4 regions of the Georhizobium profundi genome follow, and region 3 is predicted to be linked to each of the others. Evidence: predicted binding sites of a transcription regulator. Region 3 holds the regulator's gene; each other region holds the start of a gene.
The links. The regulator LexA, encoded in region 3, represses DNA repair genes until DNA is damaged. The targets are predictions, from matches to a motif close to TGTTCNNNNTGTGTTCNG.
Positions count from the first base shown of each region.

Region 1 (7,295 bases), 460 kb from region 3:
TTCGACAAGTTCGGCATCGCCGTTTTCACCCGCCATGGAGAACTGGTTTCGGCCGGCAATGCGGGAACCGGCTTTCCCATTCAGTCCATTTCCAAGGTCTTCGCGCTGGAAGTCGCTCTCGAAGCGCTCGGTGAAAAGCTCTGGAAGCGGATCGGCCGCGAGCCGTCCGGCGATCCCTTCAACTCCATCATTGATCTGGAGCGCGACAAGGGCGTGCCGCGCAATCCCTTCATCAACGCCGGCGCGCTCGTCGTCTGCGACGCGCTCGTCGGCATCGGCGGCAAGTCGGGCCCGAACCGGCATGTGGTCGATTTCATCAAGGGCATGATCGACGACGAAACGATGTCACTCGACCCGGATGTGATGGCGAGCGATCGCACCGGCGGCAATCTCAATCGCTCGCTCATGTACATGGCCAAGCACCACGGCAATCTCGATCATGAGGTGAAGGAGGTGATGGAAGCCTATGTCCATCAATGTGCCATCACGCTCGACTGCCGGGGCCTGGCGAAGGCAGGCCGGTTCCTGATGCACGACGATCCGCACGATGGCGACGACAGCATCCAGCAGGCGCGGCGCGCCCGGCGCATCCTCGCCATCATGATGCTGTGCGGCCAGTACGATGGCTCCGGTGATTTCGCATTTCGCGTCGGCCTGCCGGCCAAATCCGGTGTCGGCGGCGGCATCCTCGCCATCGCGCCGCACCGCGCGTCCATCGCGGTCTGGTCGCCCGCACTCGATCCCATGGGCAACAGCTGGCTCGGCACCCTCGGTCTCGAACTCCTCATCGAGCGCACCGACTGGTCGATCTTCAGCGCGATTCGCAGTTCCGCATAAAGTTTGCTGCGCGTTTCAAGGTCGGAACGAATGTCACCAAAGGCTGTTAAACCATGATCAGCAGCGTTGGGGACAAATATCATGCCGAGATGGAAGATCTCGATTGCGGTCGCGGCCGTGGTCGTCCTTCTCCTGTTCATACTGGTGCCGAGCGTCGCGCTGGTTCTGTTTTCGGGCCTCCTGATGGCCGCCTTCCTCAACGGCGGCGGAGGGCTCGTGGAACGAGCCACCAAAATTCCGCGCGGCTGGTCAATCGGCCTGTTCACGCTTCTGCTGCTGCTCGCCATAGCCGGCGTCTTCACTCTGGCAGCGACATCGATCGCCGCTCAGTTCAACGAACTCGCCAGCCAGATCCCTGGCGCGATCGAAAATCTACGCAGCCGGCTGGAGGAGTACGAATGGGCAAACCGGGCGCTCGACCGAGCAAACCCGGCCGGCCTCATTTCGGGTGAAGGGGGACGCGCCGCAACCAGCGCCGTCACATCGACCTTCGGCGCGCTGGGCAATTTTGTCATCATTGCCTTCATCGGCATCTATGTCGCAGTCACGCCCGTCATCTATCGTAAGGGCGCTGTCGAGCTCTTCGCCCCGTCGCTGCGTCCCCGCACCGACGAAATCCTGAGGAAATGCGCCCGCACGCTGAAGAGCTGGCTCGCTGCACAGCTGATCTCGATGACCGTGGTCGGCGTGCTGACCGGCATCGGACTGCTGCTCATAGGTATGCCGCTCGCCTTCATTCTCGGCATCATCGCCGGCCTGCTCGCCTTCATTCCCAATATCGGCCCGGTGCTGGCCGTCGCGCCCGCGCTGCTGCTCGCCTTCGGCGAAGGCCCATCCATGCTGATCTGGGTCGCCGCCGTCTACCTCTCGGTGCAGACGCTGGAAAGCTATGTGATCACGCCGCTTGTGCAGCAGGAGCGCGTCGACCTGTCACCAGCCCTCGTCATCGCTGCGCAATTGCTGTTCGGCGTGCTCTTCGGTCTTCTCGGCCTGGCGCTCGCCATGCCTCTGGTCGCGGTCGGTCGCATGCTCATCAAGGAGCTCTACGTCCACGATTACCTGGAGCGCGAGCCTCCGCGCGAGATGGCGCTGCAATTGCCGGAAGGGGAAAGACACGAATAGGCCGACGCGGCGCATACACGCCGCGCGATATCCATTCTCGATGTTGGTCGATGATCGACCTTGACCGGCCGAAGACACGGCCGGTCGCGCTGCTGCGCTGCTCGTCAGGCCGCCAGGGCTTCGGCCACGGCCTCGATCGCCGCTTCGGCGCGCGTGCCGTCCGGTCCGCCCGCCTGCGCCATGTCAGGCCGGCCGCCGCCGCCCTGACCGCCGAGCGATGCGGAAGCAACGCGCACGAGGTCGACTGCACTGCGCGTCGATGTCAGATCGTCCGTCACGGCCACGACGACACTCGCCTTGCCGTCGTCGCTGACGCCGACGAAGCAGACGACGCCCGAGCCGAGCGCCTTCTTGCCGTCATCGGCCAGGCCCTTCAGCGCCTTCGGCTCCACACCCGTAACGACGCGACCGAGATATTTGACGCCCGCGATCTCGCGCGCTTCACCGCCGTTCGAACCACCACCGGGACCGGCGAGAGCTAGCTTGCGCTTTGCGTCCGCCAGCTCGCGTTCGAGCCGCCTGCGCTCGTCCATCAGCGCTTCGACGCGTTCGACGACATCGGCCGGCTGAACCTTGAGGCTCGCCGCAATGCGGCGCACGCGCTCGTCCTGCTCGGCGAGATAGGCCCGTGCCGCCTCGCCGGTCAGCGCCTCGAGACGCCGCACGCCGGCGCTGACGCCCGCCTCACCCACGACCCGTACAAGGCCGATGTCGCCGGTTGCAGTCACATGGGTGCCGCCACACAGCTCCACCGAATACGGCTTGCCGGCCTTGGCGCCCTCGATACCCCTGCCCATCGACACGACACGCACCTCGTCGCCATACTTCTCGCCGAAAAGCGCCATCGCCCCTTCGGCAATGGCATCCTCCACTCCCATCAGCCGCGTCGTCACCGGCGCGTTCTGCACGATGATGGCGTTCGCCATCTCTTCCACGCGCGCGATTTCCTCGGCGCTCATGGGCTTGGGGTGGGAAATGTCGAAGCGCAGGCGCTCGGGCGCAACCAGTGAGCCCTTCTGCGCGACATGCGTTCCCAGCACCTCGCGCAGCGCCTCGTGCAGAAGATGCGTCGCCGAATGGTTCTGCCGCAGCCGCGAGCGGCGCTTATGGTCAACGGTCAGGACGATGTCCTTGCCGCGCGTCACACTGCCTTCGCGCACCGTGCCGATATGGACGAAGAGACCTTCGCCCTTCTTCTGCGTGTCGGTCACGTCGATGACGAAGCCTTCACCGGCGATCGTGCCCGTATCGCCCATCTGGCCACCGGATTCGCCATAGAACGGCGTCTGGTTCGCGACGAGCTCGACGGCCTCGCCGGCAGAGGCAGTTTCGATCTCCTGGCCGTCGCGCACGAGCGCCGCAACGATGCCTTCGGCCTGCTCGGTGTCATAGCCGAGAAAGTCGGTAGCGCCGGTGCGGTCGCGCAATTCGAACCACACTCGTTCCGTCGCCGCATCGCCCGACCCGGACCACGCCGCGCGGGCTTCGGCCTTCTGGCGCGCCATCGCTGCGGTGAAACCGTCGGTGTCTACGCCGACACCGCGAAGACGCAGCGCATCTTCCGTCAGATCCAGCGGGAAACCATAAGTGTCGTAAAGCTTGAACGCCGTTTCTCCATCCAGCCGGTCGCCGGACGACAGATCGGCGCTCGCATCGTCCAACAGCATCAGGCCGCGGTCGAGCGTGCGGCGGAAACGGGTTTCTTCAAGCTTGAGTGTCTCGGAAATCAGGCCTTCAGCGCGGGCGAGTTCCGGATAGGCCCGGCCCATTTCCGAAACGAGCGTTGGCAGAAGCTTGTACATCAGCGGATCCTGCGCACCGAGAAGCCGCGCATGGCGCATCGCGCGGCGCATGATACGGCGCAGCACGTAGCCGCGGCCTTCGTTCGACGGCAGCACGCCGTCCGCGATCAAGAACGCGGACGAGCGCAGGTGATCGGCGATGACGCGGTGGCTGGCGCGCCTCTCGCCTTCCGCCTTCACGCCCGTCGCCTCGACAGAAGCAGCGATCAGCGCACGGAAAAGGTCGATATCGTAGTTGTCGTGCTTGCCCTGCAGAAGCGCCGCCACCCGCTCCAGGCCCATGCCCGTATCGATCGACGGCCGGGGCAGTTCGATACGTTCGCCGCTCGCGAGCTGCTCGAACTGCATGAAGACGAGGTTCCAGATCTCGATGAAGCGGTCGCCATCCTCGTCGGGCGATCCGGGAGGTCCGCCAGGAATGTGGTCGCCATGGTCGTAGAAGATTTCCGAGCACGGCCCGCAGGGACCGGTATCGCCCATCGCCCAGAAATTGTCGTTGGTCGCGATGCGGATGATGCGGCTGTCCGGCAGGCCCGCAATCTTCTTCCAGAGCGCGAAGGCGTCGTCATCCGTATGGTACACCGTCACCAGAAGCCGGTTGGCGTCGATGCCGAAATCCTTGGTGATAAGGTTCCAGGCAAGCGTAATCGCCTGTTCCTTGAAATAGTCGCCAAAGGAGAAATTGCCGAGCATCTCGAAGAAGGTGTGGTGACGGGCCGTATAGCCGACATTGTCGAGGTCGTTGTGCTTGCCGCCGGCGCGCACGCATTTCTGCGCGGTCGCTGCCGTGGAATACGGCCGCTGCTCAAGCCCCGTGAAGACGTTTTTGAACTGGACCATGCCGGCATTGGTGAACATCAATGTCGGGTCGTTGCGCGGCACAAGCGGGGACGAGCTGACCACCTCATGGCCATTGGCCTTGAAGAAGTCCAGAAATGCGCTGCGGATGTCGTTTACGCCGCTCATGAAACGCCCTTTTGCTGCTAGTCGGCCGGCCCCGATCGTCCCGCCAGCCTTTGTGTGTCCGGCTTTTATCGTTCGTCTCAAACCCTGTCCAGCATTGCCAATGCGCGCTTTGCAGCTCCCCGAAACGGAGTGCGGCGGACCCGGATGGGCCCGCCGCAAACCGATCGCCACGAAAGTATGGGAAGACCGCGCGCCGTCAACCGGCCGCGGCGTCGTCCGTGTCGTTGTCCGGCAGGCCGTCATCGAAGAAATTCTCGGCAATCAGGCCGGCATTTTGACGAATCGCCTGCTCGATCTCGCGCGCCGTGTCGGGGTTGTCCTTGAGGAACTGACGGGCATTGTCGCGGCCCTGCCCCAGACGCTGGCTGTTATAGGAGAACCAGGAGCCGGACTTGTCGACGATCCCGGCCTTGACGCCCAGATCGATCAGCTCGCCGGTCTTGGAGATGCCTTCGCCATACATGATGTCGAATTCGATCACCTTCAGCGGCGGCGCCATCTTGTTCTTCACGACCTTGACGCGGGTCTGGTTGCCGACGGTCTCGTCGCGGTCCTTGACCGAGCCGATGCGGCGGATGTCGAGGCGCACCGACGCATAAAATTTCAGCGCGTTGCCGCCCGTCGTCGTTTCCGGCGAGCCGAACATGACGCCGATCTTCATGCGGATCTGGTTGATGAAGATGACCATGCAGTTCGACTTGGAAATCGATGCCGTCAGCTTGCGCAGCGCCTGGCTCATCAGACGCGCCTGAAGGCCCGGCAGGCTGTCGCCCATCTCGCCTTCGATTTCGGCGCGTGGTGTCAGCGCCGCAACCGAATCGATGATCAGCACGTCGATTGCACCCGAGCGAACCAGCGTATCGGTGATCTCCAGCGCCTGCTCGCCATTGTCCGGCTGCGAGATCAGAAGGTTCTCCAGATCGACGCCGAGCTTGCGGGCATACACCGGATCGAGCGCGTGCTCGGCATCGATGAAGCCGCAGATGCCACCGCGCTTTTGCGCTTCCGCCACGCAGTGCAGTGCGAGCGTCGTTTTGCCCGAGCTTTCAGGGCCATAGATTTCAATGATACGGCCCTTCGGCAGTCCGCCAACGCCGAGTGCGATATCGAGCCCGAGCGAGCCGGTCGGTACCGTTTCAATTTCGACCACCTGCTCGTTGGAACCGAGCTTCATGATCGAACCCTTGCCGAACGCGCGCTCGATCTGAGAGAGCGCCGCGTCGAGAGCCTTGCTTTTGTCCACCGAATTGTCCTCTACGAGCCGCAGCGAATTCTGTGCCATATGTTCCACCTTTAGGTTATTCGAGCCGGACAGGCAAACGTGCCCTCTGTTCTCGTCTGTACCCATTTTGTTCTCGTTTGGCAAGCGCTTTCTAAGGCACTGAATTCGCATCTTTATCTTTTGTCTATTCCCGGATTGTTCCGCGCATGATCAGCATGACACGCAAAACATCATCAGCCCTGTTGGCCCCTCTGCGGCAGGCCGTTTGCCGATGAGCCGATTCCTCGTCATCGGCGGTGCGCATCTCGATCGGCGCGGCCAGGTGAAGGGCGCGCTGCATCTGCACGCCAGCAATCCCGGGCATTGGGAGGAGACGGCCGGCGGCGGCGCATTCAACGCCGCTCGCAATCTCGCGCGGCTGGGGCATGCCGTCAGGCTGGTGGCGCCGCGCGGCGGCGATCCGGCCGGCGAGACCGTCGCGCGGGCAGCCGCCGATGCGGGCGTCGAAGATACGCCGATCACCTTCCTCGATCGGGCAACGCCCACCTATTCGGCGATTCTCGATAGCCAGGGCGATCTCGTCGTCGCGCTCGCGGACATGGCGCTTTACGATGCCTTTTCGCCCCGCCAGTGCGATCGCCGCACCCTGCGCGATGCCATCGCTGATGCCGATGCGGTGCTGGTCGATGCCAATATTCCCGAGGCGACGATTACCCGTCTGGCGCGACGGTGCGGCGAGGCAGGCCGCCCCTTGTCCGCCATCGCCATCTCGCCGGCCAAGATCGTGCGGCTGAAACCGGTGCTTTCCGCCCTCTCCTGCCTGTTCATGAACCGGCGCGAGGCCGAAGCGCTCGTCGGCCCGCTTGCAGAGGATGGGCAGGCGCAGGCCGAGGAGCTGCGCGCTGCAGGCATCGCCCGCGCCATCGTTACGGCGGGCAGCGGCCCGGCACTTGCCTTTGATCAGCAGCAGACGTTCCTCTTGTCCGCGATCGAAGGCTGCACCATCGTCGATGTCACGGGCGCCGGCGATGCGCTTGCTGCCGCCACGCTCGGAGCTCTTCAGCCCGGCCTGCCTTTCATCGAGGCCTGCCATTATGGCGTCGCCGCCGCCTCGCTCGCCGTCGAAAGCGCCGAGCCGGCACCACCGGAGCTGACGCTCGATGCCGTGCGGGCGCGCCTTGCTCTTGTGCCCCCGATCGATCCATTGCATCTGAAGCGCTGATCGATCCAGACCCAAGCCGTGAGAAGCCAAAGATGAGCCCGAAGAACGACGCCAGCCTTGTCACCTATGCCCCGGATGTCGCCGAGGCGCGGGCGTCCGGCAAGCCCATCGTGGCGCTGGAATC
Region 1 covers NZ_CP032509.1:2,327,619-2,334,913, reverse strand. Annotated here, with positions in the region: gene glsA (glutaminase A) at 1-837, shown strand, start outside; gene D5400_RS11020 (AI-2E family transporter) at 919-1,959, shown strand; gene alaS (alanine--tRNA ligase) at 2,064-4,727, opposite strand; gene recA (recombinase RecA) at 4,924-6,009, opposite strand; gene D5400_RS11005 (carbohydrate kinase family protein) at 6,221-7,171, shown strand; gene D5400_RS11000 (pseudouridine-5'-phosphate glycosidase) at 7,204-7,295, shown strand, end outside.
Region 1: the regulator LexA is predicted to act here: its motif matches at 6,067-6,084, upstream of recA (recombinase RecA).

Region 2 (7,295 bases), 810 kb from region 3:
TTTGCTCGAGACCATGACAGGCGCCGCGTTTGCGGCGGACGGCGTCTGTCAAAGCGAAATGCGCGCCAAGCTCAAAGCAGCGCCAACTGCACCCCATTGCCGAGCGGCGGGACGAAGAGGTCGGTGCGCAACTGCCTACGGCTCGTGTTCAGGCCAAGCCGCTTGGCTGCGAGCGTGAAGCGGCGCCCAAGCTGCCAGGCATAGGGACCGGCCCCACGCATCCGCTTGCCGAACTCCGCATCGTAATCCTTCCCATCCCGCATCGACCTAATGAGCGACATCACATGCCGATAGCGGTCGGGGTAATTGCGCAGCAGCCAGTCGCGAAAGAGCGGGCTCACCTCATGCGGCAACCGCAACAGCACGTAGCCTGCCTCCTTGGCGCCTGCGGCGGCCGCAGAGTCGAGAAGCCGCTCGATCTCGTGATCGTTGAGCCCTGGAATGATCGGCGCCGTCATCACTGAGACCGGTATGCCGGCTTCGCTCAGTGTGCGCACGGCTTCCAGGCGTTTCGCTGGTGTCGATGCGCGCGGCTCCATGCTGCGGGCGAGCTTGCGGTCGAGCGTCGTGATCGACAGCGCCACCTTGGCAAGACCCTTCTCCGCCATCGGGCCGAGGATATCGATGTCGCGTGTCACCAATGCCGACTTGGTGACAATGCCGACAGGATGGTTCGCGGCCGACAGCACTTCGAGCACTTGCCGCATGATGCGCCACTCGCGCTCGATCGGCTGGTAGGGGTCGGTGTTCGTGCCGATCGCGATGGAGCGCGGCACGTAGCCCGGCTTCGCCAGCTCGCGCTCCAGAAGCTTTGCCGCATCGGGCTTGGCGAAGAGCTGCGATTCGAAATCCAGACCGGCGGAGAGGCCCATATAGCTGTGGGACGGCCGGGCGAAACAATAGATGCAACCATGCTCGCACCCACGATAGGGATTGATCGACCGATCGAAGGAAATGTCGGGCGACTGGTTGCGCGTGATGATCGTCCGCGGCTTCTCGACCTGCACCTTGGTCTGGAAGGGCGGCAGGTCTTCGAGCGTCTCCCAGCCATCATCGAACACATGACGGCTTTCGGTCTCGAACCTGCCAGCAGGATTGAGACCTGCACCACGGCCGCGACGACGCTCGTCGCTGACCCGCAGTTCCGATTGCCGGACCAGAAAGTCCGCAATATCCGGCCGATGCAGTTCCGAAAACGCCGTGTTCTTCAGGTTGGTCAGGGCCGTCATCTGCGCCTCCATCGGGAATCGCGTGTTGATGACTTTATTCCTATACGACCAAACGAAACAAAACAAGAACATATTGCGGCATTGGCATTGTGCGCTGCAATAGTCTAAATCGAGAGGATGATCTCCGTTTTGATAGAAGCAGGCCAGGATGACGAAGCGCTGGCGATGACGCTCGCCATGCTCGTGCCCGGTGCGGTCGAAGGCGTCATCAGCGATGTCACCATCATCGATCGTGGCATGAACGAAGCGTCGCGCACTGTAGCAGATGCCGCCGGTTGCCGGATCCGCCCGTCCTCGGAGGTCTATGAGGCGCTGCTGAGGGCGCGCTCAGACTGGTTGATGATGATCGAGCCGGGGGCTCGGCTGTTGCCTGGCTGGATCGATCGTCTTGCGTCGCATCTCGGCTATGATGGTCGCCCGGCGCGTTTCAAGCGCGCGCAACAAGTGCGGGCGTCGGTACTGGAGCGCTTCCGCCAGCAGCGCTCGGCGCTCGCTTTCGGGCTGGTCGTCAAGAAAAGCGCCATCGCGCCGCGGCTCGAAGGGGCAGTTGGCCTTCGCGACGTGGCGAAGCTGGTCAAGCCGGTGACGCTGGATTGCGCTATCGTGCCGGCCGGGCGGTCGCCGCGCCCCGCTTGAGGTGCTCGTCGAGCCGCGGCATGATTTCCACGAAATTGCACGGCATGTGCCGGTAGTCGAGCTGAAGCTTCAGGATGCCGTCCCAGGCATCCTTGCAGGCGCCGGGGGAGCCCGGCAGCACGAAGACGAAGGTCGCGTTTACCACGCCGCCGGTCGCCCGCGACTGGATGGTGGATGTGCCGATCTTGTCATAGGAAATTCGGTGGAAGACTTCGGAAAAGCCGTCCATCCGCTTCTCGAAGATCGGCTCGAGAGCATCGGGCGTGACGTCGCGACCCGTAAACCCCGTCCCGCCGGTCGAGATGATCACGTCGATATCCGCACGCTTGCTCCATTTCAGCACCTGCTCGCGAATGGCGGGGATATCGTCGGTGACGACGGCCCGCTCTTTCAGCACATGCCCGGCCTCTTCGATGCGCGCAACCAGCGTGTCGCCGGAACGGTCCTCTGCGATCGAACGCGTGTCGGAGACCGTCAGCACCGCGATACCGACGGGAACGAAGGAACGGGTTTCGTCGATACGGCTCATCGGCTGTTCTCCGTGGCGAAGCTGCGGGTTGCTTTCACATACCAGTTCGGCGCGTGTTCTGCGATTTGAGCGGCCGCGCGTGCCGCCTGATGTGGATCGGCATAGAGGCCGAAACATGTCGCGCCCGATCCTGACATGCGGGAGAAGAGGGCATCGCTCGCCGCCAGCGCTTTGAGCGCCTGTTCGATCTCCGGCGCCAGTCCGATTGCGGGTAGCTGCAGGTCGTTGCGCGTCTCGCGCAGATAGTCGATGACGCTGCTCGGCGTCGAGAGACCTGACACAGAGGGCAGCGGCGGATTGTCCTTGCGGCTAAGCGCGGTGAACACCGCCGGCGTCGCCACATGCACGCCCGGATTGACGAGCACGAGATCGAGGGCCGGAAACCCTTCGATCGCCTTCGTCTGCTCGCCGATGCCGCTGGCCAATTGAGGATGGCGAGACAGGCACATCGGAACATCGGCCCCGAGATCGCGCGCCAACGCTCTGAGATCGATATCTTCTGCACGCCACAGCGCCTGAAGGGCGCGTAGCGCAGCCGCCGCATCTGCGGAACCTCCGCCTATGCCGGAAGCGATCGGAAGATGTTTGTCGAGTTGGATCGCTACCGGCGGTGCACTCCGTCCATTCGCCGCGAGCGCCGACCGCAAGCGGTCGCGGGCGCGGCTGACGAGGTTGTTTTCATGGTGTGAGAGCTTGTCGCTGAACGGCCCCGAAAGCACCAGACTGTCCGATGCCGCCGGTTCGATCGTCAGGGTGTCGCCGGCTTCGGTGAACACGACCAGCGTCTCGAGCCAATGATAGCCGTCTGAACGCCGACCGGTCACATGAAGCGCGAGATTGATCTTGGCGGCCGCATGCTGCGTGACGAGCGAGGTGACAGCACCATCCCGCGTCATCGCACGAAGGTCACCTGCGGCCAAAACGGCCGAAGGCGTGCCATCCTGATCGATCGCGCCTACCATGGCTTAGCGGGCAACGACATCCCGTGTGAAGGTCCGGTGCAACTCAGGCAGATCGGAGCGCTCGTCGGGATCGGCGACAGCCGGAGGCGTCCGGCTCTCTTCCGGTCCACCATTGGCCGTTGCGGGCGGCGGCGTGTCGTCCAGACCGTCCTCGATCTTCGCCTGGATCAACGGGATCTGATCGTCCTCCGGCTCCAGTGTCAAAGCGCGGTTCCATTGGAACACAGCTTCGAGCCTGCGGCCCACCCGCCAATAGGCATCGCCGAGGTGATCGTTGATCGTCGCATCGGCCGGTCGCAGTTCCACAGCGCGCTCCAGCTCCTGAACCGCGGCTTCGTAGTCGCCGAGCCGGTAGTGGGCCCAGCCGAGCGAATCCACGATGTAACCATCGTTCGGGCGCAGCGCGACCGCCTGCTCGATCATCTCCATGCCCTCGTCGAGGTTCATGTTCATGTCGACCCAGGAATAACCGAGATAGTTGAGGACCTGCGGCTGGTTGGGGAAGAGCTCCAGCGACTTCAGGAAGTTCGGCTCGGCCTGCTCCCATTCTTTCAGGCGCTCGTAAGCGATACCGCGCTGGAAGAAGATATTCCAATGTCTGCGATCCGCATCGTCGCCGATCACCTCGGCGGCACGATCGTAGTTGGCGGCCATCTCGTCGTACTGCTCGGCCGAGGAAAGCACGCTGCCATAGGCGAGGTAGGAACGCATGTCGTTCGGATCGGCTTCGATCAACGACTGCAGATAAGCCTTCGCTTCATCCGTCCGGCCAAGATCGGCGAGATTGAGCCCCAGCTGCAGCTCCGCGATGCGCCGCATCGGCGAATCCTCGGGAATGCTCTCGTAGATCGCGATGGCCTGTTCGGAGCGCTCCATGTTCTCGGCAAGCCCGCCTAAAAGAATGAGCGTCGCGGCGTTGCCAGCATCGAGCACGCGCGCCAGCTGGAGATAGAGCGTCACGATCTCTTCGGCGCCTTCGCGGTTCAACGCGGCAGCAATCGTATGGAGGACCGAAGCCGCGCCATCCTGCGCAGTGTCGATGTCGGAAGGCGGGTTCTCGCCGGCTTCGATTGACTGGCGCAATGCGGTCAAGGGCGCGTAGTCGGGAGAGAAGGTCTCGCCGGTGGAAATGACGTCGAGCGCAGCCTGCTGATTACCCTCCCGCGCTTCCAGCGCCGCAAGTGCCATGACGGCGCGCATATAGGTGTCGGGGGCCGCGCCGCCTCCAGCCTGGTCAGTTATTGCCGCATTGAGCCGGCTGCGCGCCTCGGCGACGTTGCCGCCGGCCGCCGCGATGGAGCCGCCATGGAAATTGAGGAAGATGCCGTACCACTCCGGCCCTTGGAGCTCGTCGATCATCGTCAACGCTTCATCGGTCTCGCCCTGTCCAAGCCGTGCCCAGGAGCGCAGCAAACCGGACAGCAGCCGGTCGAGCTCGTTGACGCCATCATAGTCGAGAAGCGTCTCGACCGTGTTGAATTCCCGATTGCGGAGTGCTTCGACGGCCCGGATGAGATCCGTCGCCCGTTCGATCGATGCGTCGTCCTTCAGCTCTTCGGCAAGGACAAGCCCGTCCTCGAACTCGCCCTCGGCGATATGGGCGAGCATCAGGCGCTGCTTGATCTCGTTGTTGCTGGGATCGAAGGCGAGCGCTCTGGCATAGAACCCGATGGCCGACGCCGTGTCCCGATCCACATCCGCGGTGCGCGCTGCCAGGAATGCGCCTGCGAAGCTACCGATCGATTCGGCATCCAGCGGGATGGCGGGGGTCTCTTCTGCGGCTTCCGCCGGCGGCGCTGCCGCCTCTTGCGCACTCGCCGACATCGGAGCGGAGACACCGACAAGCGCGGCAATTACGCCGATCGCCGCCGAACCTGCCAGCCGCTCGATCCATCCCTTCAACATTCGCAAGCCCTTCCAGTCTTCGGCACGGTCGCGCCTGTTGGGCCACCGTCTGACAGCACAGCATGGCTTTTTTTGGTGGCTTGGCAATAAGCGCCGGGTCACGCCTTTGTGTGCGCCGAAAAGCGCACTTTGGCCGGCGTTCCGCGCTCAGGTTACGCGGCTGATGCAGAAATCGATCACTTCGAGCAGCGCCGCCTTGTGCGGTGATTCGGGCATCGGGGCGAGCGCGTCGCGAGCCATGTCGCCGTAGTGATTGGCGCGTGCGATCGTGTCCGACAAGGCATTGTACTTGGTCATCAGACCCAGCGCCTTCTCCAGGGCTACGTCGTTGTTCTCGCCCGTTTCGATCGCCGAGCGCCAGAATGCGCGCTCGTCTTCCGTGCCGCGGCGGTAGGACAGGACGATCGGCAGCGTGACCTTGCCCTCGCGGAAATCGTCCCCGACATTCTTGCCGAGATCGGCAGCCTTGCCGCCATAGTCGAGCACATCGTCGACGAGTTGGAAGGCGAGGCCGAGATTGGTGCCGTAGGAAGAAAGTGCCTTGCGCGTCGCCTTGTCGGACCCGGCAACGATCGGGCCGACTTCGGCGGCTGCGGCAAAGAGAGCCGCGGTCTTGGCGCGAATGACGGCGAGATAGTCGTCTTCCGTCGTTTCCATGTTCTTGGCGACGGATAATTGCAGCACTTCGCCTTCGGCGATGACAGCGGCCGCGCTCGAAAGCACGTCCAGCGCATCCAGCGAACCGACCTCGACCATCATCTTAAAGGCCTGGCCGAGCAGGAAGTCGCCGACGAGCACGCTCGCCTGATTGCCCCAGATTATGCGGGCCGTGGAGGAGCCGCGACGCATGTCGCTTTCATCCACCACGTCGTCATGCAAGAGCGTCGCCGTATGCATAAACTCGACAGACGTCGCGAGCTTGATGTGATGATCGCCGGCATAGCCGCACATCTGCGCAGCTGCGAGCGTCAGCATAGGGCGCAGTCGCTTGCCGCCGGACGCAATCAGATGCCGCGCGATTTCCGGGATCATCTCCACATGGGAGCCGGCCTTTGCGAGGATCAGTTGATTGACGCGTTCCATGTCGGCTTTCGTCAAATCCTGCAAAGGTTTGACCGACGCTGCCTGATTCTTTTTCTCGTCCAGCGGGATGACGACGCCCACGCGCTCACACTCCTGTTCAAATTACGGTTGAAAGCATAGAAAGGGGCGGGTTGCCCGGCAAGTGGCGAATTGGCGCGCTCACAGCGATGCCCATGATGAAAGGAACGGCCATGGAGGAATTGATCAGGACGAACGATCCGGTGATCATCTCCTTTGCCGAAAGCCTCCTGAAGGAAGCGGAGATCGGCTATTTCATCGCCGACCAGAACATGAGCATCGCGGAAGGGTCGATCGGCGTGCTTGCCAAGCGCATCCTCGTCGATTCCGACCAGGCGATCGCCGCCCGCCGCCTGATGATCGACGCCGGCATCGGCCAGGAACTGCGCGAACAGCGGTGAGAGTTCGGTGACCGGATCTTCTGCCCTTAAAGACGATCAATTCTCCGAGACAGTCGACGCCTTCCATCGCGGCGGCTTTTCGCTCGTGCAGCCGAAGGGCAGGGGCCATCGCGCCGGCATGGATGCCATGCTTCTGGCCGCGATGGTGCCTGGATCGGCCAAAGGCCATCTCGCCGATCTCGGCGCCGGTGCTGGCGCCGCCGGTCTCGCAGCTTCTTCGCGCGTTGGCGCACTGCAAGTCACGCTGTTCGAGCGCTCCGCGATGATGGCGGATTTCGCCCGCAGATCGCTCGCTCTCGAACAGAACCGGCATTTGCGCGATCGCGTCGATATCGTCGAGGCGGACGTGACGCTGACCGGGCGGGCGCGTGTCGCTGCGGGCCTCAAGGACGATGCCTTCGAGCATGTCGTCATGAACCCGCCCTTCAATCCGGAAGCAGACCGCCAGACGCCGGACCGGATAAAGGCCGAAGCCCATGCCATGCCGACAGGCCTGTTCGAAAACTGGATTCGCACGGCATGCGCGATCGCC
Region 2 covers NZ_CP032509.1:3,596,998-3,604,292, reverse strand. Annotated here, with positions in the region: gene D5400_RS17410 (PA0069 family radical SAM protein) at 72-1,229, opposite strand; gene D5400_RS17405 (glycosyl transferase family 2) at 1,359-1,865, shown strand; gene moaB (molybdenum cofactor biosynthesis protein B) at 1,828-2,394, opposite strand; gene D5400_RS17395 (4-(cytidine 5'-diphospho)-2-C-methyl-D-erythritol kinase) at 2,391-3,290, opposite strand; gene D5400_RS17390 (tetratricopeptide repeat protein) at 3,360-5,261, opposite strand; gene D5400_RS17385 (polyprenyl synthetase family protein) at 5,409-6,425, opposite strand; gene D5400_RS17380 (putative signal transducing protein) at 6,536-6,763, shown strand; gene D5400_RS17375 (tRNA1(Val) (adenine(37)-N6)-methyltransferase) at 6,771-7,295, shown strand, end outside.
Region 2: the regulator LexA is predicted to act here: its motif matches at 1,283-1,300, upstream of D5400_RS17405 (glycosyl transferase family 2).

Region 3 (7,295 bases):
ATCGATGTTCTCGGGCGGTGGCGACACCGTCGTTTCGGTCGGCGAAACCGAAGTGTCGGCGCTTGAATTCCGGCTTGCCTATGATCGCCAGCTCTCCCTGCTCTCGCAGCAGTTCGGCACCCGCATCACGACGGAACAGGCACGCGCCTTCGGCATCGAGAATCAGGTCTATTCGCAGCTGGTCGCCGGCGCCGCGCTCGACGAGCAGGCGCGCAACATGCAGCTCGGGCTGTCGGAGGACCGACTGGCTGGTCTCATCGCGGCGGATCCGGCCTTTCAGGGCATCAATGGTCAGTTCAGCCGCCAGAACTTTGCCGCCGTGCTGCGCAATGTCGGCATGAGCGAGGACGACTATATCCGCAATCGACAGCAGGTCGCCGTCCGCACGCAGGTCGTTGAAGCCCTGGCGGACGGTTTCGAACTGCCCGATACATTGCTCGACGCCTTCGGCCGCCATCGCGCCGAGACTCGTACCGTCGATTACCTGATCGTCGACGAGAGCATGATCGATCCGATCGGTGAACCGTCGGATGAAGAGCTTGCCGCCTATTTCGAAGACAATGGCAGCCGGTTTACCGCGCCGGAATATCGCAGCATTGCCTATGTGACGCTGACGGCGAGCGACATCGCCGACCCGGACGGCATCGATGCCGAAGTGGTCCGTGCCGAGTTCGACAACAATGCCGACCGCTACACGAGCGTTGAGCGGCGCACGCTGGATCAGCTCGTCTTCCCGAACCGCGAGGCAGCGGAAGCCGCAGCCGTGGCGCTGGCAGAAGGGACTTCATTCGATGACGTGGTCGCCGAAGCCGGCCGCACTGCTGCCGATGTGCGCATCGGCACGTTCGCGCGGAACCAGATGACGAACGCGGCGCTGGCGGAAGCGGCATTCGCCGTGGACGAAGCGGGTGGTGTTACCGACGTCGTGGACGGTCCCTTTGGCCCGGTCATTATGCGCGTTGCCGCGATCGAGGGTGGCGAGGAGACGGCATTCGAAGACGTCGAAGCGCAGATCCGCGAGGATCTCGCCATGGCGGAAGCGGCGCAGACGCTGTTCGATGTCTTCAACGCCTATGAAGACGCCCGCGCCGGCGGCCTGTCGGTGCAGGATGCCGCGCGCGAGCAACAGCTGACACCGGTTGTGATCGAAGCGGTCGACCGCTCGGGTCGCACACCCGAAGGCGACGTGCTGAGCGACCTGCCACAGTCGCGCGATCTTTTGGCCCAGGCCTTCGACACCGACATCGGTATCGAGACACAGCCGATCAATCTCGGCTCCGACGGCTATCTCTTCTTCGAGGTCCTGGACATCGAAGAGGCACGCGACCGCACGCTGGACGAAGTGCGTGACGACGTGGTCGCCGACTGGCAAGCGGATCAACGCGCCGCAGCGCTCGCTGCACGCGCCGAAGAGCTTCGCGCTTCTGCAGCCGACGGCACGCCTCTTGCCGAGATCGCAACGGAACTTGGGGCGACTGTGCGCACCGAATACAATCTGCAGCGCGACAGCGAGAACGCCACCTTCGGGCCAGAGGCCATCGCGGCAGCCTTTGCGGGCCCCGGTGGGCACGTGGCAACCGCGCCGGCCGCGAATGGCGCCGGCGAGATCGTCATGCGCGTCAACGAAGTGGCGATCTCCGCATCGAACGCGATCTCCGATCAGGAGCGCGCCGCCATCGCCCGCAGCGGCGGCGATGACCTGCTCGATCAGCTCGTGACCCGCCTGCAGGCGGAATATCCGGTGCGGATCAACCAGCAGCTCGGCACGCAGGCGCTCGGTTTCTAAAGACGGGACATCGGGGGTGCCGTAATGGCAGACATGAAGAGCTACCTCGCCAAGGCCGCGTCCGGTGTCCCGCTGTCGCGTGAGGACGCAAAGGCCGCGTTCGACATCATGATGTCGGGCGATGCCACGCCGAGCCAGATCGGTGGTTTCCTGATGGCACTCAGAGTGCGCGGCGAAACGGTGGACGAGATCGTCGGCGCCGTGACGACCATGCGCAGCAAGATGGTGACCGTCGAGGCGCCGGCCGATGCGATCGATATCGTCGGCACCGGGGGTGACGGCACCGGCACCTACAATGTCTCCACCTGCGCGGCCTTCATCGTCGCGGGATGCGGAGTGCCGGTCGCCAAGCACGGCAACCGCGCGCTCTCGTCGAAATCCGGCGCTGCGGACGCGCTGATGGCGCTCGGCGTAGCGATCGATCTCAAGTCGCCGGCCATTGCTGCCTGTATCGATGAAGCCGGCATCGGCTTCATGTTCGCCCCTGCCCACCATTCAGCGATGCGTCACGTGGGCCCGACGCGCGTGGAGCTTGGAACCCGCACGATCTTCAATCTGCTCGGCCCGCTCTCCAATCCCGCTGGCGCCAAGCGTCAGTTGCTCGGCGTCTTCGCCCCGGAATGGCTGGAGCCGCTTGCCGAGGTGCTGAAGGATCTCGGCTCGGAGCGAGTCTGGGTCGTCCATGGCGCCGGTCTCGACGAGATGACGACGACTGGACGAACGGATATCGTTGCGCTGGAGGACGGTTCGATCCGGCGTTTCTCGATCGAGCCCGAGGAGCTCGGCCTGAAGCGCGTAGCCATCGACGAGTTGAAAGGTGCTGACGGCGCCCACAATGCAAAAGCCTTGCAGGCGGTGCTTCGCGGCTCGAAAGATGCCTATCGCGAGATCGCGCTTCTGAATGCCGGCGCCTCGCTGGTGGTGGCCGGCCGCGCCGAGACGGTGGCAGAAGGACTGGAGCTTGCGGCGAGATCGATCGACGACGGTGCGGCACTTGCAGTGCTGGAGCGCCTCGTGGCGGTTTCACAGCGGCACGCGGCCGCGGCATGATGATGAACTGGCAAGACATGAAGGAATCGGGGCGTTGAGCGATATTCTGACCCGCATCGAAGCCTATAAGCGCGAGGAGATCGCCGCCGCCAAGGCCGCTCGGCCGCTCGCTGAGGTGAAGGCAGCGGCTTCGGACGCAGACGCGCCGCGCGGATTCCGGGCCGCGCTCGAGGCGAAACGTGCCCGTGGGCACTTCGCTCTGATCGCCGAGATCAAGAAGGCCAGCCCGTCCAAGGGGCTCATTCGTGCCGATTTCGACCCGCCGGCACTGGCGCGCGCCTATGAGGCAGGCGGCGCCGCTTGCCTCTCGATCCTGACAGACACGCCCTCATTCATGGGTGCACCGGAATTTCTCGTCGCTGCGCGTTCCGCAACGGCGCTGCCAGTCATCCGCAAGGACTTTCTGTTCGATCCGTACCAGGTGTACGAAGCCCGCGCGATGGGCGCCGATGCCATCCTCGTCATCATGGCCTGCCTCGATGATGCGATGGCGCTGGAGCTTCACGATACGGCGGTCGATCTCGGGATGGACGTGCTGGTCGAAGCGCATGACGAGGCGGAAATGGAGCGCGCGCTTTCGCTGAGTTCCCCGCTCATCGGCGTCAACAATCGGAATCTGCGCACCTTCGAGGTGTCGCTGGATAACAGCGAGCGGCTTGCACCCATGGCAGCTGGCCGCCACCTTGTCGGCGAAAGCGGCATCTTTACCCATGAGGATTGCCTGCGGCTCGAGCGCGCCGGCATCGGCACGTTCCTTGTCGGCGAAAGCCTGATGCGCATCGACGATGTCACCAGCGCGACAGAGACGCTGCTCACGGGCAAGCATCAGGCAGCAGCGCAATGAGCGACGAAGCGCGACTCACGCATCTCGACGAACAGGGTCGCGCCACGATGGTGGATGTCGGCGGCAAGGTAGAGACCGAGCGCGTCGCGATCGCCGAAGGCTTTGTGAAGATGGCTCCGGAAACGCTCGCGCTCATCCAGTCCGGCGGCGCAGCGAAAGGCGACGTGGTCGCCACGGCGCGCATCGCCGGCATTATGGCGGCAAAGCGGACGTCCGACCTCATTCCGCTTTGCCATCCGCTGATGCTGACCAAGGTTGCGGTCACCATCGAGGCGGTCGACACCCTACCCGGCCTGCGCGTCGAGGCCATGGCGCGCCTCAAGGGTCAAACGGGGGTCGAGATGGAAGCGCTGACGGCGGTCTCAATCGCCTGCCTCACCCTCTACGACATGGCAAAAGCCGTCGACAAGGCGATGGAAATAACCAGCGTCCGGCTGCTCTCCAAGACCGGTGGCAAATCTGGCGACTGGAACCATCCGGGCAGCGACGGGGCCCGCTGATCATGGCGCTGCTTCCCGTCGACGATGCGCTCCAACTGATCCTCGCCGATGCCCGTCCGATTGCCGATATCGAACACGTCCCGCTCCATGAAGCATGGGGCCGGATCGTTGCCGAGCCGCTGATCGCCATGCGCGACCAGCCTCCGTTTGCTGCCTCGGCCATGGATGGGTACGCCGTGGTCGCGGCGGATACGGCAGAGCCAGGTGCGACGCTGAGGGTCGTCGGCGAATCGGCTGCCGGGCACGGGTTCACGGGCGCCATTGGACGCGGCGAGACCGTCCGTATCTTCACCGGCGCGCCGGTTCCGCAAGGGGCCGACGCGATTCTCATTCAGGAAAACGCGCGGCCGCTTGAAACGACCATGATCGGGGTTGTCGAGCCGGTGCAGGCCGGGCGGTTCGTGCGGCGTGCAGGTCTCGACTTCCATCGTGGCGAGACGGTGATCGCCAAGGGCGCGATGCTCGATGCCGGCCGGCTGACGCTGGCAGCAGCCATGAACCTCCCCGCCCTGCCCATGCATCGGCGCCCGCGCGTCGCCATTCTGGCGACCGGCGACGAGCTCGTGCCGCCGGGTGCCGATCCACGCGACGATCAAATCATCGCGTCGAACAGTTTTGGCGTCGCCGCCATCGTCAAGGAAGCCGGCGGAGAACCGATCGACCTCGGCATTGCCGCCGATACGCTTGCTGCCCTGAACCGATCGATCGACGCCGCTCAGGCGGCAGGCGCCGATATCTTGGTGACACTTGGTGGCGCCTCGGTTGGTGATCACGACCTGGTTCGCAAAGTGCTGGAATCGCGCGGTCTCGAGCTTGCCTTCTGGAAGATCGCCATGCGGCCGGGCAAGCCGCTGATGAGCGGCCGCATCGGCCCGATGCATGTTCTCGGGCTTCCGGGCAACCCTGTCTCAAGCCTTGTCTGCTCGCACGTCTTCCTGACGCCTCTGATCGCAAAGCTCGTCGGCCGCACCCATCATGTGCAGGCGGTCGACGCGATCCTCGACGTAGACCTGGCCGAAAACGACTTGCGCCAGGATTATCTGCGCGCGGCGATGCACCGGCGGCCCGACGGAACGCTCGTCGCCACGCCTGCCACCCGACAGGACTCGTCCATGATGCGCGTGTTTGCCGAGGCCGATGGCCTCGTCGTCCGACCGCCATTCGCGCCAGAAGCCAAAGCGGGCGACGCGGTGCGGGCAATCCTATTGAGGCATATTTAGCCTCGCTTCCTGATGGACTTGCGGAACACAAAAGGAACAGATAAAGTGTGTTCCACATTTGTTTCCATCCGATCAAGCGGGGGCCTAAGCAGCCGATGTTGACGCGTAAGCAGCAGGAACTGCTTCTTTTCATCCATGAGCGCCTGAAGGAAAGCGGCGTGCCGCCATCCTTCGACGAGATGAAAGAAGCCCTCGATCTCGCGTCCAAGTCGGGGATCCATCGCCTTATCATCGCGCTGGAGGAACGCGGCTTCATTCGCCGCCTGCCGAACCGTGCGCGTGCGCTGGAAGTCATCAAGCTGCCGGATAGCTACAACGCGGCAGTGCCTCAGCGTCGCGGCTTTTCGCCGAGTGTCATCGAAGGATCGCTAGGCAAGACGCCGAAGCCCGAGATTGCAGCCGAGCGCCGCCAGAGCGAGATGCCGCGCGACAACGACAATCGCGCCATCAGCGTGCCCGTCATGGGTCGCATCGCGGCGGGCGTGCCGATCTCTGCCATCCAGAACAACACTCATTCGATTGCCGTGCCACCGGATATGCTGGGCGGCGGCGAGCATTACGCGCTCGAGGTCAAGGGCGACTCGATGATCGAAGCCGGCATCTTCGACGGCGACACGGTCATCATCAAGAATTCGTCGACGGCCAATCCCGGCGACATCGTCGTGGCTCTGGTCGACGACGAGGAAGCGACATTGAAGCGTTTCCGTCGCAAAGGTGCGTCGGTGGCGCTCGAGGCCGCCAACCCGGCCTATGAAACGCGGATTTTCGGACCGGATCGCGTCAAGATCCAGGGCAAGCTCGTCGGGCTCATCCGGCGCTATCACTGATCGATGCTGTCGGCAGCTCTTCTGTCTTCGCTCATGTGTGTGTTGACGGAAGAGGCATCCCCGCCAGGCTCGGTAAAACTGCCAGTTCTCCAGTCATAATAACGGTGCCGCGTCCAGGCGCGCATTCGGCCGGCAGACTGCTCGAAGCGGAACGTCGGCTGCGGGTCGAATTGTGCACCCGACCCCGTGCCCGCCGCTCGCGCCTCGTTCGCCGCGAAGCCTTCTCCCGTCGACGCCGCGTAGACGGCGATCGCGCCGGTTTCACGCAGTGTACGGGCGGTGAAGAGCTTCGCGCCGGAGCGGCATTGGCGCATCGACAGCGGTATCGGAATGATGGCGATATCGGTCATGTCGCATGCGGGACCGACATAGGCCGGCTCCTCCAGCCACGCGACGATGGTTCCGTTCCCGAGACGGGCGATGCAGAACGCGCCGCGGCGGCATCGGAACACGCCTTCCATTTGCCCGTCTTCCAATTCGAGGACAGCCCGGCGCATCGTCCCATAGGCGATGGCGGGGTCTATCTCGGCATCTGGCAGAACCGGCTCGGTCGTCGTTTCCTCTGCCGGAAGCTCAGTCTGCTCATCTAAGACGACGGCTGGCGGAATGTGGGTCGCAAGCCGGGTTGCCGTTGCCCATTGATCGAAGATGAAGCTGCTCGGACGCGCTCGGTTGGTTGCCAGGCCGTCCTCGCGCAGGATCGCGGCCAGCCGAGCGTCCTCGGCAATCAGCAGCAAGGGTGGATCGGCGCGCAGGTCGGCCGCCATAATGAGGGCAGCGGCCAGCACGGGTATCAAAGCGGTGCTCCGCAGCCATGTTCGTGTGAAGACCAGGATGAGCAGCGCCAGCGACAGAAGCGCCGTAACGGCTCCGGGGATCTTCCCCGTGGCGAAACCATCGCCATAGGCGGCAACATGATGGCCGATGGCGATGACGGCCTCCAGGCCAAGTCCCATGATCATCAGGAAAATCGCGTCGAGACCGAGTGGCATCGTCAGCAGCGCAAGAGTACCGAATGGCATGACGATGACCGAGATGACCGGCATCGCGACCACATTGGCGATCATT
Region 3 covers NZ_CP032509.1:2,788,868-2,796,162, forward strand. Annotated here, with positions in the region: gene D5400_RS13390 (peptidylprolyl isomerase) at 1-1,786, shown strand, start outside; gene trpD (anthranilate phosphoribosyltransferase) at 1,811-2,836, shown strand; gene trpC (indole-3-glycerol phosphate synthase TrpC) at 2,871-3,680, shown strand; gene moaC (cyclic pyranopterin monophosphate synthase MoaC) at 3,677-4,180, shown strand; gene D5400_RS13410 (molybdopterin molybdotransferase MoeA) at 4,183-5,400, shown strand; gene lexA (transcriptional repressor LexA) at 5,496-6,227, shown strand; gene D5400_RS13420 (ComEC/Rec2 family competence protein) at 6,221-7,295, opposite strand, start outside.

Region 4 (7,295 bases), 370 kb from region 3:
CTCGCGCGGATCGCGACCGAGCGACGGGGCGATCTTTCGGAAAAGGAAGTGGAGATCGAGCGCGAACGGCTGGCGCGCGCGCCGGTCGTCATCGCCGTCATCAGCACGGCGGGCGAGCACCCGAAGATCCCGCTTTGGGAGCAGCAGCTTTCCGCCGGTGCGGTCTGCCTCAACCTGTTCATGGCGGCCAACGCCCTCGGCTTTGCCGCGAACTGGCTGACCGAATGGTATGCCTATGATGCGGCGACCCGGCCGCTTTTCGGCCTCAAGGATGGCGAGCAGATCGCCGGCTTTCTCCATATCGGCAGCAGCGAAATGACGCCGCCCGACCGTCCGCGTCCCGACGTGGATGCGCTGACCACATTCCTGGATTGATCGATGTTCTATACGACCGACACCAATCGGCATGGGCTTGCCCATGATCCGTACAAAGCCATCATTTCGCCCCGGCCGATCGGCTGGATCGGGACGAAGTCGAAGGATGGCGCGCTCAACCTTGCGCCTTACTCCTTCTTCAATGCGGTCTCGGATCGTCCGAAGCTCCTGATGTTTTCGTCTGCCGGCTACAAGCACAGCGCGCGCAACGCGGAAGAGACCGGTGTGTTCACCACCAATCTGGTTGGTCGGGCGCTGACCGAGCAGATGAACATGAGTTCGGTGGATGCGCCGGATGGCGTCGACGAATTCGAGCTGTCGGGGCTGACGGCGAAGGCCGGCGAGCTGGTCGACGCGCCTTATGTGGATGAGGCCTATGCGGTTCTCGAATGCCGCACCACCGATGTCTTCCGCCCGAAGGGCCTCGACGGGCAGCCGTCGGAAAACTGGATGGTGCTGGGGCAGGTCGTCGGGATCCGCATCCGCGACGAGGCGATCCGCAACGGACGGCTCGACATGGCGCTCGTCGCGCCGCTCGCGCGGCTCGGCTACATGGACTATTGCGATGGCGGCGACACGTTCGAGCTGTTCCGCCCGGAATGGGAAGCCGTCAAGCGCGCCTGAACGTGCGGAAGCGTCAAGCGTTCAAGCCGGCGGCCGCAGCCCGCTTCAGGATGCGTTCGGCCTGCCGCAGATGCGGCCGGTCGATCATCTGTCCTTCGAGGCTCATGACGCCCGCATCCTCACCGGCGCCCTCGAAGAGTTCCACGATGCGCCGCGCGCGGTGAACCGCCTCAGAGCTTGGCGTGAAGACGCGGTTGATCACCTCGACCTGTGCGGGATGGATGGCGAGCTTGCCTGAAAAACCATCGCGCTCGGCGGCGAGGCATTCGCGTTCGAGTCCCTCCATGTCGCGAAAATCGGTGAAGACCGTGTCGATCGCCATGATCTGCGCAGCCGCGGCTGCAAGCAATGTCATGGAGCGCGCGAGACGGAAAACGTCGGTATAGTGGCCATCATCGCCGCGGTTGCGTGCGGCACCGAGATCGGCCGCCAGATCCTCGCCGCCCCAGGACAGTGCCTCGAGCCGCGCAGATGCGCTGCGGTAGCCATTCAAATTGAGCACGCCGGCGGCTGTTTCGGCTGCCAGCGCGTGGATGCGCAGCTGGCCTTCCGGAATGTCGTTTTCGGCTTCCCGAACGGCGATGAGTGCCGAGAGGTGCTGGATGGCCGCAGGGCCTTCGGCCTTGGGCAGGAGAATGCCGTCGGGCTTCGCGCCGACGACGGCATCGAGATCTGCCTCGGCGTGGCCGCTATCGAGCGCGTTGATGCGCACGATGAGCTTTGGCTGGCCTTCGCCGCGCTCGGCACCGGCGAGAAACGCGGCAGCCATTGCGCGGGCCTCGATCTTGCGGCGCGGCGATACGCTGTCCTCCAGGTCGATCAGGAGGCAATCCGCGCCGGAGGAGGGCGCCTTTTCCAGCTTTCGATCGGAATCACCCGGCACGAACAGATAGGACCGCATCTTCTATTTCCTCCCAGTATCGATCGAGGTGCTGCTCTTACGCACCGCGCTCGTCCTAACTGCTTTGTCCGCCTGGGAAAAGCGTAGGTCACCCGGCTGTTCGACGAAAACATGGTGAACCAAACGTAAACCTTTGGCGCCTAGCCTTGTCTCCACTGGGAATCGCATCGTCTTTGGGTTGGGGCCATCCATGATCATCGCCGCATTTCTCCGCTGGACCGAAACGGCGCCGGCTGCCGATCGGGCGAAGGCGGCGGGTTCGCTGGCGCGGGCTTTCGTCGAGCGCACACTTGCCGCCGACGACCGTCAGGCGGCCGAGGTGGCGCTGACCTATCTGCTGGACGATCCGTCTCCCAAGGTGCGGCTCGCGATTGCTGATGTCATGGCGCAATCGACCGAAGCGCCGCGGGCGATCGTCCACGCATTGTCGCGCGACCAGATCGAGGTGGCGGGCCGAATCGTGGCGTTCTCGCCGCTGCTCAGCGATGCCGATCTCGTCGACCTCGTCGGCGAGGATGTGGAGGATCTGCAGCGCCTCGTCGCCTTGCGGACGGGTCTCTCCCGTTCCGTAGCTGCTGCAATCGCCGAGGTCGCCGGTGCGGAGCCGATCTGTGATCTCCTTCAGAATCGTTCGGCCGCCATCGCGCCGTTTTCGCTTCGCCGCATTGCCGAGCGGTTTTCAGCCGATACCGCCGTACGGGCTTTGCTCGTGGAACGGGACGATCTTCCGGCCGATGTTCGCCATCGGTTGATGGGCGCTGTCGCAACCGCGCTCTCGCAGTTCGATCTCGTGCGCAACGTGATTGGCGAGCGGCGGGCCGAGCGCGTGGTGACGGAGACGCAGATGCAGGCGACGCTGACGCTTGCTGGCGACGGCAACACCGCTGCCTTGCCCGGTCTGGCCGAGCATCTGCGCGCTGAGGGGCGCCTTACGCCCGCATTGCTGATGCATGCACTGGCCAGCGGCAAGCTCGATTTCTTCGTGGCCGCCGTGGTTGCGATTTCCGGACAACCCGAAGCCCGGGTGCGCGCCATCGTCGTCGATGGGCGCGTGCCGGCCATCCGCGCGCTCTATGGTGCAATCGGCCTGCCGGGGCGCCTGTTGACGGTCTTTATCTCTGCAACGCTCGTCTGGCGCGACGCCTCGAGCAGAGGCAGGATCGCGACGCCATCGCATCTCGCCCGCACATTGATCGAGTTGCATCAGCGCGACGCGGCCGAGCATCCGGAAGTGGCGGAGCTTCTGACGCTCGTCGAGAAGCTCAATCTCGCCCATCGCCGCCAATGTGCGCGCGCGGACGCGCTTGCGCTCGCAAGCGTTCGCGCGGCCTGATCAGATATCCAGATTCTCGGCGAAGGCCGCGCGTTCCTGGATAAAGCGGAAGCGTGCCTCCGGCTTGGTGCCCATCAGGTCGTCGATCGCGATCGCGGTACCTTCCAGATCCTCGGCATCGATGGAGACGCGCAGCAGCGTCCGCTTCGCGGGATCCATGGTGGTTTCCTTCAACTGCGCCGGCAGCATTTCGCCGAGGCCCTTGAAGCGGCCGATCTCGACCTTGCCGCGGCCCTTGAACTCTGTTTCGAGCAGTTCAACCCGATGCGCGTCGTCGCGGGCATAGAGCGTGCGCGATCCCTGCGTCATGCGATAGAGCGGCGGGATGGCCAGATAGAGGTGACCGTTGTCCACCAGGCCGCGCATCTCCTGATAAAAGAATGTGATGAGCAGCGACGCGATGTGCGCGCCGTCGACATCGGCGTCGGTCATGATGATCACGCGGTCGTAGCGCAGATCGTCGTCACGATACTTGGCTCGCGTGCCGCAGCCGAGCGCCTGGATGAGATCGCCGATCTGCTGGTTTGCCGTGAGCTTGTCGCGGCCGGCGCTGGCTACGTTCAAGATCTTGCCGCGGAGTGGCAGGATCGCCTGCGTCTGCCGGTTGCGCGCCTGCTTGGCAGAACCGCCGGCCGAGTCGCCCTCGACGATGAAGAGTTCAGCGCCTTGCGCCGCCGTTTGCGTGCAATCGGCGAGCTTGCCGGGCAGGCGCAGCTTCTTCACCGCACTCTTGCGGTTGATTTCCTTTTCCTTGCGCCGGCGCACGCGTTCATCGGCGCGGTCGAGCACCCAGTCGAGCAGCTTCGCCGCTTCGGCCGGCTGGTCGGCGAGGTAGTGATCGAAGGGATCGCGCAGCGCGTTTTCGACGAGGCGCTGCGCCTCGACTGTGGCGAGCTTGTCCTTCGTCTGGCCGACGAATTCCGGTTCGCGCACGAAGACCGACAGCATCGCCGCGCCCGAGATCATCACGTCTTCCGTCGAGATGATGGAGGCGCGCTTGTTGCCGGTGAGCTCCGCATAGGCCTTGAGGCCGCGCGTCAGCGCGATACGCAGGCCGGCCTCATGGGTGCCGCCCTCGGGCGTCGGGATGGTGTTGCAGTAGGACTGGACGAAGGGATCGCCGCCGAACCAGGTGACGGCCCATTCCACGGTGCCATGGCCGCCGGTCTTGGTCGTCTTGCCGGCAAAGATTTCGTTGGTGACGGTGAAATCCTGGCCGAGCGAGGCTTGCAGATAATCTTTCAGACCGCCGGGGAAATGGAAGACGGCCTTTTCCGGAACGTCGGGCTTTTCGGCCACCAGTTCGGGCGCGCAGGACCAGCGGATTTCGACGCCGCCGAAGAGATACGCCTTGGAGCGCGCCATGCGCATGAGCCGGGCCGGATCGAACCGCGCGTTCTGGCCGAAGATCTGATGGTCGGGCTTGAAGGAGACGCGCGTGCCGCGACGATTCTGGACTTCGCCCACCTCTTCCAACGGCCCGAGCGTGACGCCGCGCGAGAAGCGCTGGCGGTAGAGCTTGCGGTTGCGCGCAACTTCGACCGTCAGTTCTTCAGAAAGCGCGTTGACGACGGAGATGCCGACGCCGTGCAGGCCGCCCGACGTCTCGTAGACCTTGCTGTCGAACTTGCCGCCCGCATGCAGCGTGGTCATGATCACTTCGAGCGCGGAGCGGTCCTTGAACTTCGGATGGGGGTCGACGGGGATGCCGCGTCCGTTGTCGGTGACGGACAACACGCCATCGGCCGACAATTCGACATCGATGAAATTGGCGTGGCCAGCCACGGCCTCGTCCATGGAGTTGTCGATGACTTCGGCGAAGAGATGGTGGAGCGCCTTTTCGTCGGTGCCGCCGATATACATGCCCGGCCGGCGACGCACCGGCTCCAGGCCTTCCAGCACTTCGATGTCCGCAGCCGAATAATCGCCTTCACTATCCCGCGGCTTTTGCGCCTTCGGCGCCTGGCGCTGAGGCTCGGCAACAGCTGGCCGCTTTGCCGGAGCGGCGCCGAGGCCGGCGCTAGGGATTGTTGCGAAAAGATCGTTGCTGTCGTCCATGGCTATGCTTCAGTCCCAAGGCGTGAATTGTGGCCGAATCACCTGCGCAGTGTGACAGATGGCGTTCTGGCAAGCGAGTCGTGTTCCCTTTGTGTTCACGGTCCTGCGCACGGTTGCCCACATGAAAGGATGGCCAGTGGCGGCACGAATAGGGGATATCGAGCCAATGAGGAAGGGGCGACGCCGGGTCGTGACAATCACGTGGTGGACGATCATGGGACGGGCGGTGCTGATATGCCTGATGGCGATGGCTGCGGCGGCTCCCGCCGCGGCGACGGACATAGCGCCGTTCAAGGACGACCTGTTCGCCCATCCTGCGGTGATCGAGGAGAGTGCGGATGGCGCTTTCCGGCGCTATGACTACCGGGAGATGCGCGACATCAATGGCCGGGACGAGATTCCGGAACGTCGCGCCAAACGCGCCTATGTCGATCTTTCGGTCCATCGCGCGGCGCGCGAACGCGTCATCGCAAACGGGGCGGGTCAGGTCACCGTCAACGAGTTCGGCGTGGAAGCCGGCGCACGCTTCGTCGTCATCTTCGTGCACGGCCGCGACGGCGACCGCAGGCTAGGTTCCGACGACTGGCGCTTCGGTGGCAATTTCAACCGGCTGAAGAACCTCGCGACCCGCAATGGCGGCACCTATTACGTGCCGAGCCTTCCAGATTTCGAGGCCGGTGGGCAGGGGGTGATCCGAGCGTTGTTTGCCCATTCGAGGCAGGTCTCGCCGCAAGCGCCGATCGTGCTGGCTTGTGGCTCGATGGGGAGCGCGCTGTGTCTCGCAGCTGCGCGCGATGGAGCGCTGGCCTCCGAGCTCGGCGGGCTGGTTCTGCTCGGCGGCGTGCCGGATGGCTCTTTAGCTGATAGCGCGGCAGCGCGTGCCCGGCTGCCGATCGTCTTCGGGCATGGCGAGAACGACCGTGTCTATGACTGGCGCAATCAACGCGCCGTCTTTGACCGACTTCGTTCAAGTGGCGGCTATCCAGCGCGGTTTCATCTTTTTGCCACCGGCAGCCACGGCACTCCCATCCGCATGATCGACTGGCGCGACACGCTGAATTTCGTGCTGGCGAATGGTCGCTGATGCAACCGTCATCAGAAGTTTGGGAACCCTAAGCGACGACGCGGGTTACGTTAACGATCGCTTTAATAGGAGAATTTCCCATGATGAAGAAAATTGCCACGCTTTCGGTTGTCGCTGTCGCCACGCTCGGCGCAGCCGGTTGCACGACCGGCCAGAAGACCGTAGGCGGCGCCGTTGTGGGCGGTGCTGGCGGAGCCGTGGTCGGTAACGCGATTGCCGGTACGGGCGGCGCCATTGTCGGCGGTGTCGGCGGTGCGGTCGCAGGCGGCGCAGTCGGTCGCAACCTCTAAGATCGACACCAATTTCTGCCGCGTCCCGAGCGAGACGAAAAGTCCTCGTTCCGGACGCGGCAAACTGCATTTTTGCGGTTGACCCCCGGCAGGCGCCTGCCTATGTTCCGCGCCAATTCCACGGGGCATCACCGCCCCGGCGGGAGCCTGTAGCTCAGCTGGTAGAGCAACTGACTTTTAATCAGTAGGTCCAGGGTTCGACCCCCTGCGGGCTCACCAATCGAACCAATGACTTAGTCATTACGATCGGTGAACGGAAGCGGAACGTGGGGCATTTGTGGGGTTTTCTCCTATTGACCCACAGCCCCATGGGTTCCCTGGTCGTTCCTGTCAGATCCGGCCCGGCTGCGGCAGACACGCAAGCACTGATCCTTCCATCGCAAGAAACCGTTCGAAAATAGGCTAAGGCGCGCAGGGCAGCTTTGAAGGAAAGACAGCCATTTTTGCTTAAGCGCGGGGAAGCGTAACGTCTGCTGCTATCGTTAGCGTTTTGCCGTCATAGGTCAGTGGATGAGACGGCATTGGCGTCAAATGCTGCACGCTATCTTCATCAACCTGATATCCGTGTTTCGTGAGGAACTCCACAATTTGTCGGCCGGTCTTCCAAGCCCTGGCTGAAGGCCCCACAAT
Region 4 covers NZ_CP032509.1:2,422,577-2,429,871, forward strand. Annotated here, with positions in the region: gene D5400_RS11460 (nitroreductase family protein) at 1-375, shown strand, start outside; gene D5400_RS11465 (flavin reductase family protein) at 379-999, shown strand; gene D5400_RS11470 (HpcH/HpaI aldolase/citrate lyase family protein) at 1,013-1,900, opposite strand; gene D5400_RS11475 (DUF2336 domain-containing protein) at 2,091-3,233, shown strand; gene parE (DNA topoisomerase IV subunit B) at 3,234-5,291, opposite strand; gene D5400_RS11485 (lysophospholipase) at 5,458-6,375, shown strand; gene D5400_RS21150 (hypothetical protein) at 6,456-6,665, shown strand; tRNA gene D5400_RS11495 (tRNA-Lys) at 6,809-6,884, shown strand; gene D5400_RS11500 (hypothetical protein) at 7,113-7,295, opposite strand, start outside.
Region 4: the regulator LexA is predicted to act here: its motif matches at 5,373-5,390, upstream of parE (DNA topoisomerase IV subunit B).